DNA from 3 places in the Arthrobacter sp. B3I4 genome. Region 3 is predicted to be linked to each of the others. Evidence: riboswitches for the same ligand, from Rfam matches in the RefSeq annotation. Region 3 holds a riboswitch; each other region holds the start of a gene.
What was found. A riboswitch is a leader RNA that binds a small molecule or an ion and turns the genes downstream of it on or off. The one in region 3 is predicted to bind S-adenosylmethionine.
Positions count from the first base shown of each region.

Region 1: linked by a shared signal. The riboswitch ahead of QFZ61_RS08985 (aminotransferase class V-fold PLP-dependent enzyme) and the one ahead of QFZ61_RS01900 (ABC transporter ATP-binding protein) in region 3 are both predicted to bind S-adenosylmethionine.
Region 2: linked by a shared signal. The riboswitch ahead of QFZ61_RS15340 (homoserine O-acetyltransferase) and the one ahead of QFZ61_RS01900 (ABC transporter ATP-binding protein) in region 3 are both predicted to bind S-adenosylmethionine.

Region 1 covers NZ_JAUSYK010000001.1:1,907,927-1,911,885, forward strand. The annotation lists gene QFZ61_RS08980 (class I SAM-dependent methyltransferase) at 1-608, opposite strand, end outside; gene QFZ61_RS08985 (aminotransferase class V-fold PLP-dependent enzyme) at 675-2,066, opposite strand; SAM riboswitch class IV at 2,100-2,212, opposite strand; gene hisN (histidinol-phosphatase) at 2,299-3,111, opposite strand; gene QFZ61_RS08995 (ribosome small subunit-dependent GTPase A) at 3,180-3,959, opposite strand, start outside.
Region 2 covers NZ_JAUSYK010000001.1:3,233,254-3,237,212, forward strand. The annotation lists gene QFZ61_RS15335 (MFS transporter) at 1-1,178, opposite strand, end outside; gene QFZ61_RS15340 (homoserine O-acetyltransferase) at 1,348-2,499, opposite strand; SAM riboswitch class IV at 2,511-2,626, opposite strand; gene QFZ61_RS15345 (bifunctional o-acetylhomoserine/o-acetylserine sulfhydrylase) at 2,686-3,959, opposite strand, start outside.
Region 3 covers NZ_JAUSYK010000001.1:404,990-408,948, reverse strand. The annotation lists gene QFZ61_RS01905 (aliphatic sulfonate ABC transporter substrate-binding protein) at 1-940, opposite strand, end outside; gene QFZ61_RS01900 (ABC transporter ATP-binding protein) at 1,052-1,942, opposite strand; SAM riboswitch class I at 1,949-2,039, opposite strand; gene QFZ61_RS01895 (CoA-binding protein) at 2,197-2,622, shown strand; SAM riboswitch class I at 2,754-2,844, shown strand; gene QFZ61_RS01890 (methionine ABC transporter ATP-binding protein) at 2,985-3,806, shown strand; gene QFZ61_RS01885 (methionine ABC transporter permease) at 3,799-3,959, shown strand, end outside.

The sequences.
Region 1 (3,959 bases), 1.5 Mb from region 3:
GACTTGGCCAGTTCGAGAATGTCCTGCACCCCGACGGGGTCTTCCCAGCGGGTGAGGTGACTTTGCAGCGCGGTGAATTCGGCACCCAGGGCCGGCTTGAAGGAGGGCTTGTGGACATCGCCGGCATGCATGATCCGGGACAGCCGGTGGACCCAGGGGACGGCGGTGTCGAGCTGGTTCCAGACGAGCCCGAGCACGCCGTGCGGGCGCAAAAGCCGCGCGGCCTCGGTGCTGGCCAGCACCGGATCGCACCAGTGCCAGGCCTGCGCGACGGTGACCAGATCGAACGCGTCCGCCGGCAGGCCCGTGTGCTCGGCGGTCCCGACGAGGGCGGGTACTCCCGGAAGTGAGCGGCGCAGCTGCGCCAGCATGTCCGATGACGGGTCAACGGCCACGGTGCGGAGCCCCCGCCCGACCAGAAGGGCTGTGAACTTGCCGGTGCCGGCCCCGAGATCGGCGGCGTCGCGCGCCCCGTCCGGGATCAGCCAGTCCGCCGCGTCGTCCGGGTAGCCGGGCCGCACCCGGTCGTAGTGCTCGCCGCCGTCCTGGAAGCTCTGGCCGAGCTCCTGCCGGCGGGAATGATGTAGTTTCGGGCCGCCGCCTGCCACGTGCGCTCTCCTTCGGCAGCTCTGGTTGATACCTTCGAATTTACCGCACGCGGCGGGGCAGCGGCGTCAGTCCAGAATGCAGGGTGCAGCCCCGGCGGTGCCCGGTGTGTTGGGGGCCCAGTGCGGGTAGCTGCGGGTGTCGTTGGCAGGCACCCAGCGGCCGGCAGCCACGACATAGTCCGAGCCCAGGCCGTTCCGCCGCAGCTCCTCGAGCCCGGCGAGCAGCCGCTCGGCGTCCCCCAGCCGGGAGCCCAGGCCGAAACTGGCCCGCAGCGAACCCGCCGGCAGGCCCAGCCGCTTCAGCAGCGGGTGCGCGCAGAAGCGGCCGTCGCGCAGGCCGACGCCGTGCTCGGCGGACAGATAGGCGGCTACCAGGCCCGCGTCATACCCGGCTACCGAGAAATTCACGACGCCGATGCTCCCGGGGCCGCCCGGGAGGGCGGAGTCCTCGAAAATGGTGTGCACCTTGACGCCGTCGATCTGTTGCAGCCCCTCGACGAGGAAGGATCGGATGGCATCCTCGTGGTCGTGCCATTGCTGCTCGTCGAGGGCTGCGATCACCTGCGTAGCGCGGGCCAGCGCGGCGGCGCCGAGGACGTTCGGCGATCCTCCTTCATGGCGGGCGGGCCCCGTGGTCCAGTTGACGGTCTCAAGCCGGGCGTCCCGGACGGCGCCGCCGCCGGCGAGGTGCGGGGTGCCGGCGTCGAGCCAGTCGGGCCGGCCCACCAGCACTCCCGCGCCGAACGGGGCGTAGAGCTTGTGGCCGGAGAAGGCGAGATAGTCCACCCCGTCGGCGGCGATATTGATGCGCCGGTGCGGGGCCAGTTGGGCGGCGTCGACGGCAATCCGGGCGCCGTATGCGTGCGCCAGGACCGCCAGCTCGCGGACCGGCAGCACCTCGCCGGTGACGTTGGACGCGCCGGTGACGGCCAGCAGGCTTACGCCGCCGGACGCCAGCTCCGCCTGGAGCCGCGCCAGCGTTCCGGCCAGCGTCGGTGCCGCGACCACGCCCCGGTGCGGCACGTTCTGCCACGGCAGCAGGTTGGCGTGGTGTTCGATGTCCAGATACAGCACCTCACCGGTGGGCTGTCCCCCGCCGGCAGGAAGGCAGCCGGCCAGCAGGTTCAGTGCGTCGGTGGTATTCCGGGTGAAGATCACTGCGTCATCAGGGCGTCCGCCGACGAACCCGCGGACGATGCTCCGGGCGTTCTCGTACACCGAGGTGCTCACTTGGGAGGCGTACCCGGCGCCGCGGTGCACGCTGGCGTAGTACGGCAGGATCTCATTCACGTAGGCGGACACCACGGACAGCGCGGGAGCTGACGCGGCGTAATCCAGATGCGCGTAACGGACCTGGCCGCCCTGGATCAGCGGGGCCAGGATGTCCGCGCCGGACACCGCGGACAGCGGCCGGCGGCCGGCAACGGCGGGACGGGGAGGAAAAGTGGTAGTCGTCATGGGACCTCGCTCGAAAAGGACCCCGTTCCAAGGGATCCGCGCTTGCCGGTCCGCTCCGGACCGGCCAGGTCGTCACCCGGGGCACCCCGCCGCGAATGGAGGGTTGCCGGCCAGCAAACCGGGGTTTAGCGCTGGCACTCGTGACCTGTTTCGAGCCTAGGACACCTCCGGACGCACCGAAAGGCGAACCGCAATATCAAGCGTTGTGTTACGCCGCCCGGCGTGAGAGCGCCTAGAGGAGGTCGTCGAGGCCCGGGTTGAGCCGCTTGAGGACTTCGGAGTGCAGGATGGAGTTGGTGGCCAGCGCGTTGCCGCCGAAAGGCCCGTCCTCGCCCTCGAGCGAGGTGAAACGGCCGCCGGCCTCGGTGACGATCGGGACCAGGGCAGCCATGTCGTACAGGTTCAGTTCCGGCTCGCAGGCAATGTCGACGGCGCCTTCGGCCACCAGGCAGTAGGACCAGAAGTCACCGTAGGCGCGGGTACGCCAGACTTCTTCGGTGAGCCCGAGGAACTCGTCGAGGTTGCCGCGCTGCTTCCAGCCGCCCAGGCTTGAATAGGACAGCGAGGCGTCCGACAGTTCGGACACGTTGGAAACCTTCAGCCGTGTCGCGGCGGCCAGGGAGCGGCCCATGTAGGCGCCGGCGCCTTTGGCCGCCCACCAGCGTTTGCCCAGGGCCGGGGCGCTGACGACGCCGACGACGGGCTCGCCTTCGTCGACAAGCGCGATCAACGTGGCCCAGACCGGGACGCCACGGACGAAGTTCTTGGTCCCGTCGATGGGGTCGATGATCCAGCGGCGCGAGCCGTGGCCGGAACTGCCGAACTCCTCGCCCAGGACAGCGTCGCGGGGACGGGATCGGGACAGTTGGCCGCGGATGGCTTCTTCGGCGGCCTTGTCTGCGTCGGTGACAGGGGTCAGGTCAGGCTTCGTTTCGATCCGAAGGTCGAGCGCCTTGAAGCGGTTCATGGTCTGGGAATCGACCGAGTCCGCCAATACGTGGGCAAGGCGCAGGTCATCGTTGTAGCTTGAAGCGGGTTGACTCATGGGTCCAAACTACCGTCAAAACGCCTTGCGGACGGGGAGGCCACGTCGCTGCGGGCGGGGAGAGGCTCTCAGGAGACGCTGCCGAGTTCCTTCGTTTCCGGCGCTTCCATCCGCGGATCGGTTCCGAGCAGACGCCGCAGCGACGCGAGCCGGGCGGGGCCGGAGGGGCCTGCGTGGCCGGCCGAGACCCACGCGTCGACTCCGCAGTTGACGGCGGATGCGTCGTGCTTGCAGCCACGCTCGCAGTCTTCGGTGCCGGGCGCCAGGTCTGGGAAGGAGCGCAGGATCCGGTCCGGGTCCACGTGGGCCAGCCCGAAGGAACGGATGCCGGGGGTGTCGATGATCCAGCTTCCGGGCGGCGCCGCGTTGACCTTCAGGGCCAGCGCCGACGAGGAGGTGTGGCGGCCCCGGCCGGTGACCGCGTTGACGCCGCCGGTGGCCCGCTCGGCTCCGGTGAGGGCATTCACCATAGTGGACTTGCCGACGCCGGAGTGGCCCAGCATGACGGTGACCTTTCCGTCGAGGTGGGCCCTCAGCTGCGAGACCGCGGCCTTGTCCAGCCGGGCGGAGAGCCCGTCGTCGGAGCGGGCATCGATGCCGGACGCGGCGGAGTCCGCGGTCTTCGAAATGATGACCGGGAAATCAAGGTGCTGGTAGTTGGCGAGCAGTTCGGCAGGATCCTTCACGTCGGCCTTGGTGACCAGCAGCAGCGGTTCGATGCCGGCATCGTACGCGGCCACCAGGGCGCGGTCGATGAAGCCCGTGCGCGGTTCGGGGTTGGCGGCCGCCACGACGACGACGAGCTGGTCGGCGTTAGCCACGACGGCGCGCTCAATCGGGTCCGTGTC
Region 2 (3,959 bases), 2.8 Mb from region 3:
CCGGCGACGATCGAGGTGACCTGGTAGCCCAGGGACACGCCGGAGTAGCGCATCCGGGTCGGGAACATCTCCGCCATGATCGCCGGCTGCCCGGCGTACATCAGGGCGTGGAACAGCAGGCCAATGGTGATCGCGAGGAGGATGATGAGGTCGTTCTTGGTGTCCATCATCGGGAAGGCGAAGAAGCCCCAGGTGGCGCCAAGGACGGCTCCGGCCATGTACACCGGCTTGCGCCCAAGGCGGTCCGAGAGCCGGCCCACCATGGGTACGACGGCGAAGTGGATGAAGTGCGCCACCAGCAACAGGAGCAGGATGCGCGAGGTGTCCGCCTGGACGATCACCTTGAGGTACGTGATCGAGAAGGTGACCACGAGGTAGTACAGGACGTTTTCGGCGAAGCGCAGGCCCATGGCGGTGAACACGCCACGGGGGTAGCGACGGAAGACCTCGGCCACACCGTAGCCCTTGTTCTCGACGACAACTTCCTTCTGGGCCTCGAGGAAGATCGGGGCGTCCTGGACCTTGGTGCGGATGTAGTAACCAATGACCACGATCACGGCGGAGAGCCAGAACGCGATGCGCCAGCCCCAGCCCAGGAAGTCGGCGGAGGACAGCACCGAGGACAGGATGAACAGCACGGCGGTGGCGAGCAGGTTGCCCATCGGGACCGCCGACTGCGGCCAGCTGGCCCAGAAGCCGCGGGACTTGCTGGGGCTGTGCTCGGCAACGAGCAGGACGGCGCCGCCCCACTCACCGCCGACTGCGAAGCCCTGGGCGAAACGCAGGAAGACGAGCAGCGCCGGCGCCCAGTAGCCGATCTGCTGGAAGCTGGGCAGGCAGCCCATCAGGAACGTGGAGACACCGACGAGGATGATGCTGAGCTGCAGCAGCTGCTTGCGGCCGAACTTGTCACCAAAGTGTCCGAAGACGATGCCACCGATGGGACGGGCGACGAAGCCGACGGCGTAGGTCAGGAAGGCTGCGATGATGCCGTCCAGCTCGGTGCCGGAGTTGGGGAAGAACATCTTGCCAAAGACCAGGGTGGCGGCGGACGCGTAGAGGAAGAATTCGTACCACTCGACGACGGTGCCGGCCATGGAGGCCGCGACTACTTTCTTAAGGCCGGACGACTTGACGTCCGGCTCTTCCCGCCTGGCGGCGGCGTTTTCCGTGCTCATAAAGACTCCTTCGGTGTCGCCTTCGACACCCCGTGGACCATTGGGTAGACAACGCGTGTGAGTTGTAACACACGGCGTCATTCTCCACGAGTATGGACTGTTCTTCGGGCAGGCTCAACGACAAATAGTGCAGAGGGGGTCTGCAAAAACGCACACGATGCTCCGCGCCTCAGCGAAAGAAGCTGCCCCGAAGTTGGTCGCTGAGCTGGCCGATCTCGGTCAGGAAGCCGTCGTGGCCGATCGGTGCCTCAATGACGTGGACGGGGACCTCGCCGGGAAGGGCCTCGGCGAGCGCGCGGGACTGTGCAGGGAAGTACAGCCGGTCCGAGTTCACCGCGGCGACGAAGAACTCCGCGGCGGTGGCAGCGAGCGCCTGCGGCAGGGTGCCGCGGCCGCGCGCGACGTCGTGGCTCATGAGCGCTTCGGTAATGGCGATGTAGCTGTTGGCGTCGAAGCGGCGGACCAGCTTGTTGCCCTGGTGGTCCAGGTAGCTCTCCACCTGGTAGCGGCCGCGGCCTGCCAGGGAGCCTGCCGCCAGCGGGGCCTCGGCCTCCTGTGCACTGCGGCCGAAGCGTTCGTCCAGCTCAGCGGCGGAACGGTAGGTGATGTGGGCGATCCGGCGGGCCAGGGCCAGTCCGGCGTGCGGCTCGGGGCCGCCGTAGTAGTCACCGCCGTTGAAGTGGGGGTCCTGGCGGATGGCCAGGGTCTGGGCCTGGGCAAAGGCAATCTGTTCGGCGGTGCTGCTGGCGCCCACCGAGATGACCGCGCAGCGCTGCACCCGCTCCGGGTAGCTGACGGCCCACTCCAAGGCCCGGGCCCCGCCGAGAGACCCACCCAGTACCGCGTACCAGCGGTCAATGCCCAGGGCGTCGGCAAGCCGGGCTTCGGCTGCAGTGCTGTCGCGGAGCGTCACCAGCGGGAAGCGCGATCCCCACGGCCGGCCGTCGGGGGCAGGTGTGGAGGGCCCGGTGGAGCCGTAGCAGCCGCCCAGGATGTTGACAGACACGACAAAGTACTTGTCCGTGTCGACCGGGGCGCCGGGTCCTGCCAATTGTTCCCACCAGCCCGGTTCCTGGCCCGCGCCTCTGGTGACGTGGGTGTCCCCGGTCAGGGCGTGTTCGATCAGCACGGCGTTGGAGGCGTCCGCGTTGAGGCTCCCCCAGGTTTCGTAGGCGAGCGTGACTTCCGGCAGCGTGGCCCCGGATTCGAGCGCCAGGGAACCGACCTGCAGGTACTGCACGGTCCCATCGGGAACAGCGCCGTCAGGGACGGGGGAAAGCTTGGTTCCGGGAACACCGGTGCGGGTGACGGCAATCGTCATGTGAGGACCTAACTTCGCGCTTGCCCGCCGTCAGCTGACCGGCAGGCCAGGTCTTCACCCGGGGCACCCCGCCGCAAAAGGAGGGTTGCCGGCCAGCAAGCCGGGGCTGTCACTGGCACTCATGACCTGGGTCGATTCTACGAAACACGGCGGCGCAAGCGCGAAGATTGTGACGGTTGTGTGACCTCAGACGTCCTTGGCGGCCCGGAAGCCGGCGTCGAGGTCCGCGATGATGTCGTCGATGTGCTCAAGACCCACCGACAGCCGCACCAGGCCGGGGTGGACGCCGGCCACCGCCTGCTGTTCGGGTGAGAGCTGGCTGTGGGTGGTCGACGCCGGGTGGATGACCAGGGAACGCACGTCGCCGATGTTCGCCACGTGGGAATGCAGTTCGAGCGCGTCAACGAAGCGCTTTCCGGCTTCCGCTCCCCCGGCCACGATGAACGACACGACGGCGCCGGTGCCCTTGGGTCCGTACTTGCGGCCCCGCTCGTACCACGGGCTGGAGGGCAGACCGGCGTAGGCAACCGATTCGACGTCGTTCCTTGCCTCCAACCACGTGGCTACCGCCACGGCGTTGGCGACGTGCCGTTCCATCCGCAGGCTGAGGGTCTCAATGCCCTGCGCGATGAGGAAGGCATTGAACGGTGAGACGGCGGAACCGAGGTCGCGCAGCAGCTGGACCCGTGCCTTCAGAATGAAGGACAGGTTGGCGCCCAGCGCGCCGTCCGCTCCCAGGTCCCGGGCGTAGACCAGGCCATTGTAGGTGGGGTCCGGGGTGTTGAAGCCCGGGAAGCGTTCCGGGTCCTTGCCGAAGTCGAAGTTGCCGGAGTCCACGATCACGCCGGCGATCGCGGTGCCGTGGCCGCCCAGGTATTTGGTGGCGGAGTGGACCACGACGTCCGCGCCCCACTCGAGCGGCCGGATCAGGTAGGGGGTGGAGAGGGTGTTGTCCACGACCAGCGGCACCCCGGCCCGGTGCGCGACGTCGGCGATGCCTTCGATGTCCAGCACGTCCTGGCGCGGGTTGGAGACGACCTCGCCGAAGAACAGCTTTGTGTTCGGGCGCACCGCGTCGCGCCATTGCTCGAGGTTGTCCGGGTCCGCCACGAAGGTCACGGCAATGCCGAGCTTCTTCAGCGTGTGGCCCAGCAGGTTGTAGGTGCCGCCGTAGAGGCTGGGGCTGGCGACGACGTGGTCGCCGGCTTCGGCGACGTTGAGGACGGCGAAAGTTGCCGCGGCCTGGCCGGAGCTGAGCAGGAGCGCACCGACCCCGCCTTCGAGGCTTGCGATCCGCTGTTCCACCGCGTCCTGGGTGGGGTTGCCGATCCGGGTGTAAATAGGTGCCAGCTCGGCGAGGGCGAAGCGGTTGGCGGCGCTTTCGGCGCTGGGGAAGACGAACGACGTCGTCTGGTAGATCGGCAGCGACCGGGCGCCCGTGGCGGAATCGGGCTGTTGCC
Region 3 (3,959 bases):
CCACGAAGGTCGGGCCGATCTTGGCCAAGACCTTGCGCTGCGCCTCGCCCGGGGCCGGGTCGACGTCGAGGTTGCTGCGCTGCAGCACCACGGTCTTCGCGACGGCGGGGTCCAGGCTGGCCGCATCCGCGAGGATCTGGGCGGTCTCGTCCGGGTTGGCGACGGCCCAGGCGCGGGCCTTCTCGTACGCGTTGACGACGGCCTGGGCCTGCTTCGGCTTGTCCTTGAGGAAGGCTTCCGTGGCGTTGAGGAAGCCGTAGGTGTTGAAAGAAAGATTCCGGTAGAACAGCTTGGCGCCCTTTTGCTCCGCCCCGGCCATGATCGGATCGAGGCCGGACCAGGCATCCACGGAGCCGTTCTCGAGTGCTGCGCGGCCGTCGGCGTGCTGGAGGTTCTGCACGGTGACGTCCTTGGCGGACAGGCCGGCCTCAGACAGGGACTGCAGCAGGAAGAAGTACGGGTCGGTGCCCTTGGTGGCCGCCACGGACTTCCCCTTGAGATCGGCCACGGTGCTGATGCCGCTGCCGGCCTTGGTGACCAGGGCGGCCCACTCCGGCTGGGAGTAGATGTCGATGGTCTTGATCGGTGAGCCGTTGGCCTTGGCCAGGAGGGCGGCCGAGCCGGCGGTGGAGCCGACGTCGACCGCGCCGGAGCGCAGGGCTTCGTTGGCCTTGTTGGACCCGGCCGACTGGACCCATTTGACGCTTACGCCCTGGTCCTTGAGGGCGGCTTCGAGCCAGCCCTTCTTCTTGATCACCAGGCTTAGCGGGTTGTAGGTGGCGAAGTCGATGTTCAGGGTGCCGCTGCCGGCAGCGGCGGCATTGGCCGCCTGCTGGCCGCCTGAGCCTTCACCGGCGACGCAGCCGGTGAGCGCCAGGGCGGCGGAGACGGCAGCGGCGGTGAGGAGTGAACGGCGGGTGGTTTTGCGTGCGAAAGGCATGGGGTTCCTTCGAGAACGGGTGCGAGCGGTGCGGGGAAAGAGCAGGGGAGCCGGGCCGGAATGGGCGGCCGGAAGGTCCGGAAGGGCGGCGGGCCCGGACAGTGCAGGCGGTCAGTGACCGTCGACGCCGAGACTGGCCAGGAGCGAGGCGCGCATTCGGGCCAGCTCGGCCGAGGCCCGGTCGCGGGGGCGTTCGCCGGGGACGACGACGGTGCGGACAATTGCAGCGCCGGGCGCCGGAGCAACTGCCGGGTCCGTTGACGGCACCTCTGATTCGCCGGCTCCGGCGGGGGACTGGGGATCGCTGCCCAGGACGATGATGCGGTCGGCGAGTTGCAGTGCCTCGTCGACGTCGTGGGTTACGAGCAAAACTGTGGTCGGCTCGGCCCGGTGGACCTCCAGCAGCAGGTCCTGCATCTTGATCCTGGTCAGGGCGTCGAGGGCGCCGAACGGCTCATCGAGCAGCAGGACTCCGGGGTTGCGGGCCAGTGCGCGGGCCAGAGCGGCGCGCTGGGCCATGCCCCCGGAGACTTCGCGCGGCCGGTGCTTGGCGAAGTCGTGAAGTCCCACGAGTTCAAGGAGCCGGGCCACCTTGGCCTTGCCGTCCCGGGCGCTGGTGGCGGCGGGCAGGCCGATAGCGATATTTGCCTGCAAAGTATGCCACGGCAGCAGGCGTGGCTCCTGGAACGCGAAGGCGCAGCGGGAATCGACGCCCTGCACCGGGACGCCGCCAATCTCGACACTGCCGGAGCTCGGGGCGTCCAGGCCCGCAGCGGCCCGCAGCAAGGTGGACTTCCCGCAGCCGGATGGGCCGAGGATGGCGAGGACTTCACCGGCGCGGACGTCAAAGCTGATGTCCCGCAGGACGGTGTGCGCCGCGGGTCCGGACCCAAAGGTGCGCCGCAGGGAGCGGAAGGACACGGGCAGTGCCGGGGAACTGGGCCAGCCGACAGGGACGTCTGCGGGTGCCGCGGGGGAGGTCGGGTACAGGACAGCAGTCATAGAGTTACTCCATCGGTCCTGGCAGTAGCACCGTCCTCAAGGGAGGGGGTTGCTGCGGCTTCATCGATCCAGGTCTCTCGGCCGCTCGGGATGGTCACTACCTACTAAAACCGAAAGGACGAATTAGGCCAAATGAGCCGCGTAATATTCGGACACGCGTTTGGCTGGTCTGCCGCGTCAGTCGAATCTTCGGCAGCCTCGTCCGGCTGCATTCGTGCCGTGCTGCCGCTGGCGGCGGGAAGTAGGCTTGGCGCATGACCCATGTCAACGATCCCGCAGTACTCGAACGGCTCCTGCGCACCAAGGGCAGGTGGGCCATAGTGGGCCTGAGCACCAATGAATGGCGGGCCGCCTACGATGTTGCGCTGTTAGTCCGGGACCGGCTGGGGATGGAGATCATTCCGGTCAACCTTCCGGGGGATGACGTCCATGGCGAGACCGGCTACTCCAGCCTCGCGGACATTCCGGCGTCCAAGCACCCACTCGACGTCGTGGACTGCTTCGTGAACTCCCGGAAAGTGGGGGACGTCATCGACCAGGCGATCGCCGTCGGCGCGAAGGCCGTCTGGCTGCAGCTGGGCGTCATCGACGAAGCTGCCGCGGCCCGGGCGAAGGCAGCCGGCCTGGACGTCATTATGAACGCGTGCCCCGCGCAGGAAGCGCCGCGCCTCGGCCTCTGACAGCCGGCCAGCTGGCGGCGGGCCCGCGTCCCACGCGCCGGGCTGCCGTGTGAGGGCGCGTATGACGCGCCCTTTACGGCGTGTGACGCACCGCTTCGCAAGCCGCCGCGGCGTGTGCGAGATTCGTGGTGTAACCATCCCGAGCGGCTGAGAGATCTGGCTCTGTGACGCCGCAGCAACCCCCTCCTTTGAGGACGGTGCTACCGCCAGGACCGATGGAGAACCACGTGTTCTAGGCACCAACAGCCCGAGCTTGGCGCTGCCCTGGTGCCGGACCACAGGGCCTTCCTTGGGTGAACCCCGGAGGAAATCATGAACCCACGCATCAACCCAACACCAGCCCGGACAGCAGGTGGGGACCTGTGATTCAAGTCCAGAATGTCACCACCTCTTTCACGTCGGCCGGAACCACCTTTACCGCCGTCGATGATGTCAGCCTGCGGATCAAGCGGGGCAGTATCCAGGGCATCATCGGATTCTCCGGCGCCGGCAAGTCCACGCTGCTGCGCAACATCAACCTGCTTGAACGCCCGACGTCGGGACGCGTCCTCGTGGACGGGGTGGACCTGATGTCCCTCTCCGACAGGGAACTGAGGAACAGCCGGCACGGCATCGGAATGATCTTTCAACACTTCAACCTGCTCAACAACCTGACGGCCCAGGAAAACGTCGAACTGTCCCTCAAATTCGCCGGCGTCGGGAAGGCGGAACGCCGCCGCCGGGCCGCCGAGACCCTGGATATTGTGGACCTGGCCGACAAGGCGGCAAGTTATCCTGCGAAACTCTCCGGCGGCCAGAAACAGCGGGTGGCCATCGCCCGGGCGCTCGCCACGGAACCGAAAGTGCTGCTCTGCGACGAGCCGACGTCGGCAGTTGACCCCCGTACGACGTCGTCCGTGCTTCAGTACCTGGCGGACGTTAACGCCAAGTTCGGCATCACGATCGTGGTGGTCACCCACGAAATGAACGTCATCAAAGCCATCGCTGACAACGTGGCGGTCATGGAAGACGGCCGCGTCGTGGAGCAATTCGACCTCATCGAACTGGAACGGCCGGGTTTCCACCCGGCAACCTCAATCGGGCGCTACCTGATCTCCGACAAAATCCAGCTGGAGCGCTCCGCACGGGCCGTCCCCGCCGAGGTGCCTGCCGCGATCCCATCGGAAGGACTGATTCATGTTTGACCGCATCCTTGAAGTCCTGCCGGAAATCGCAACGGCCATGGGGCAAACGCTCACCATGCTGCTCGTCGCCATCCCGCTGGCCGTGCTCCTGGGGACACCGCTGGGCATTTTGTTGTACACCATCGGTCCGAACGGGCTCAAGCACAAACCCAA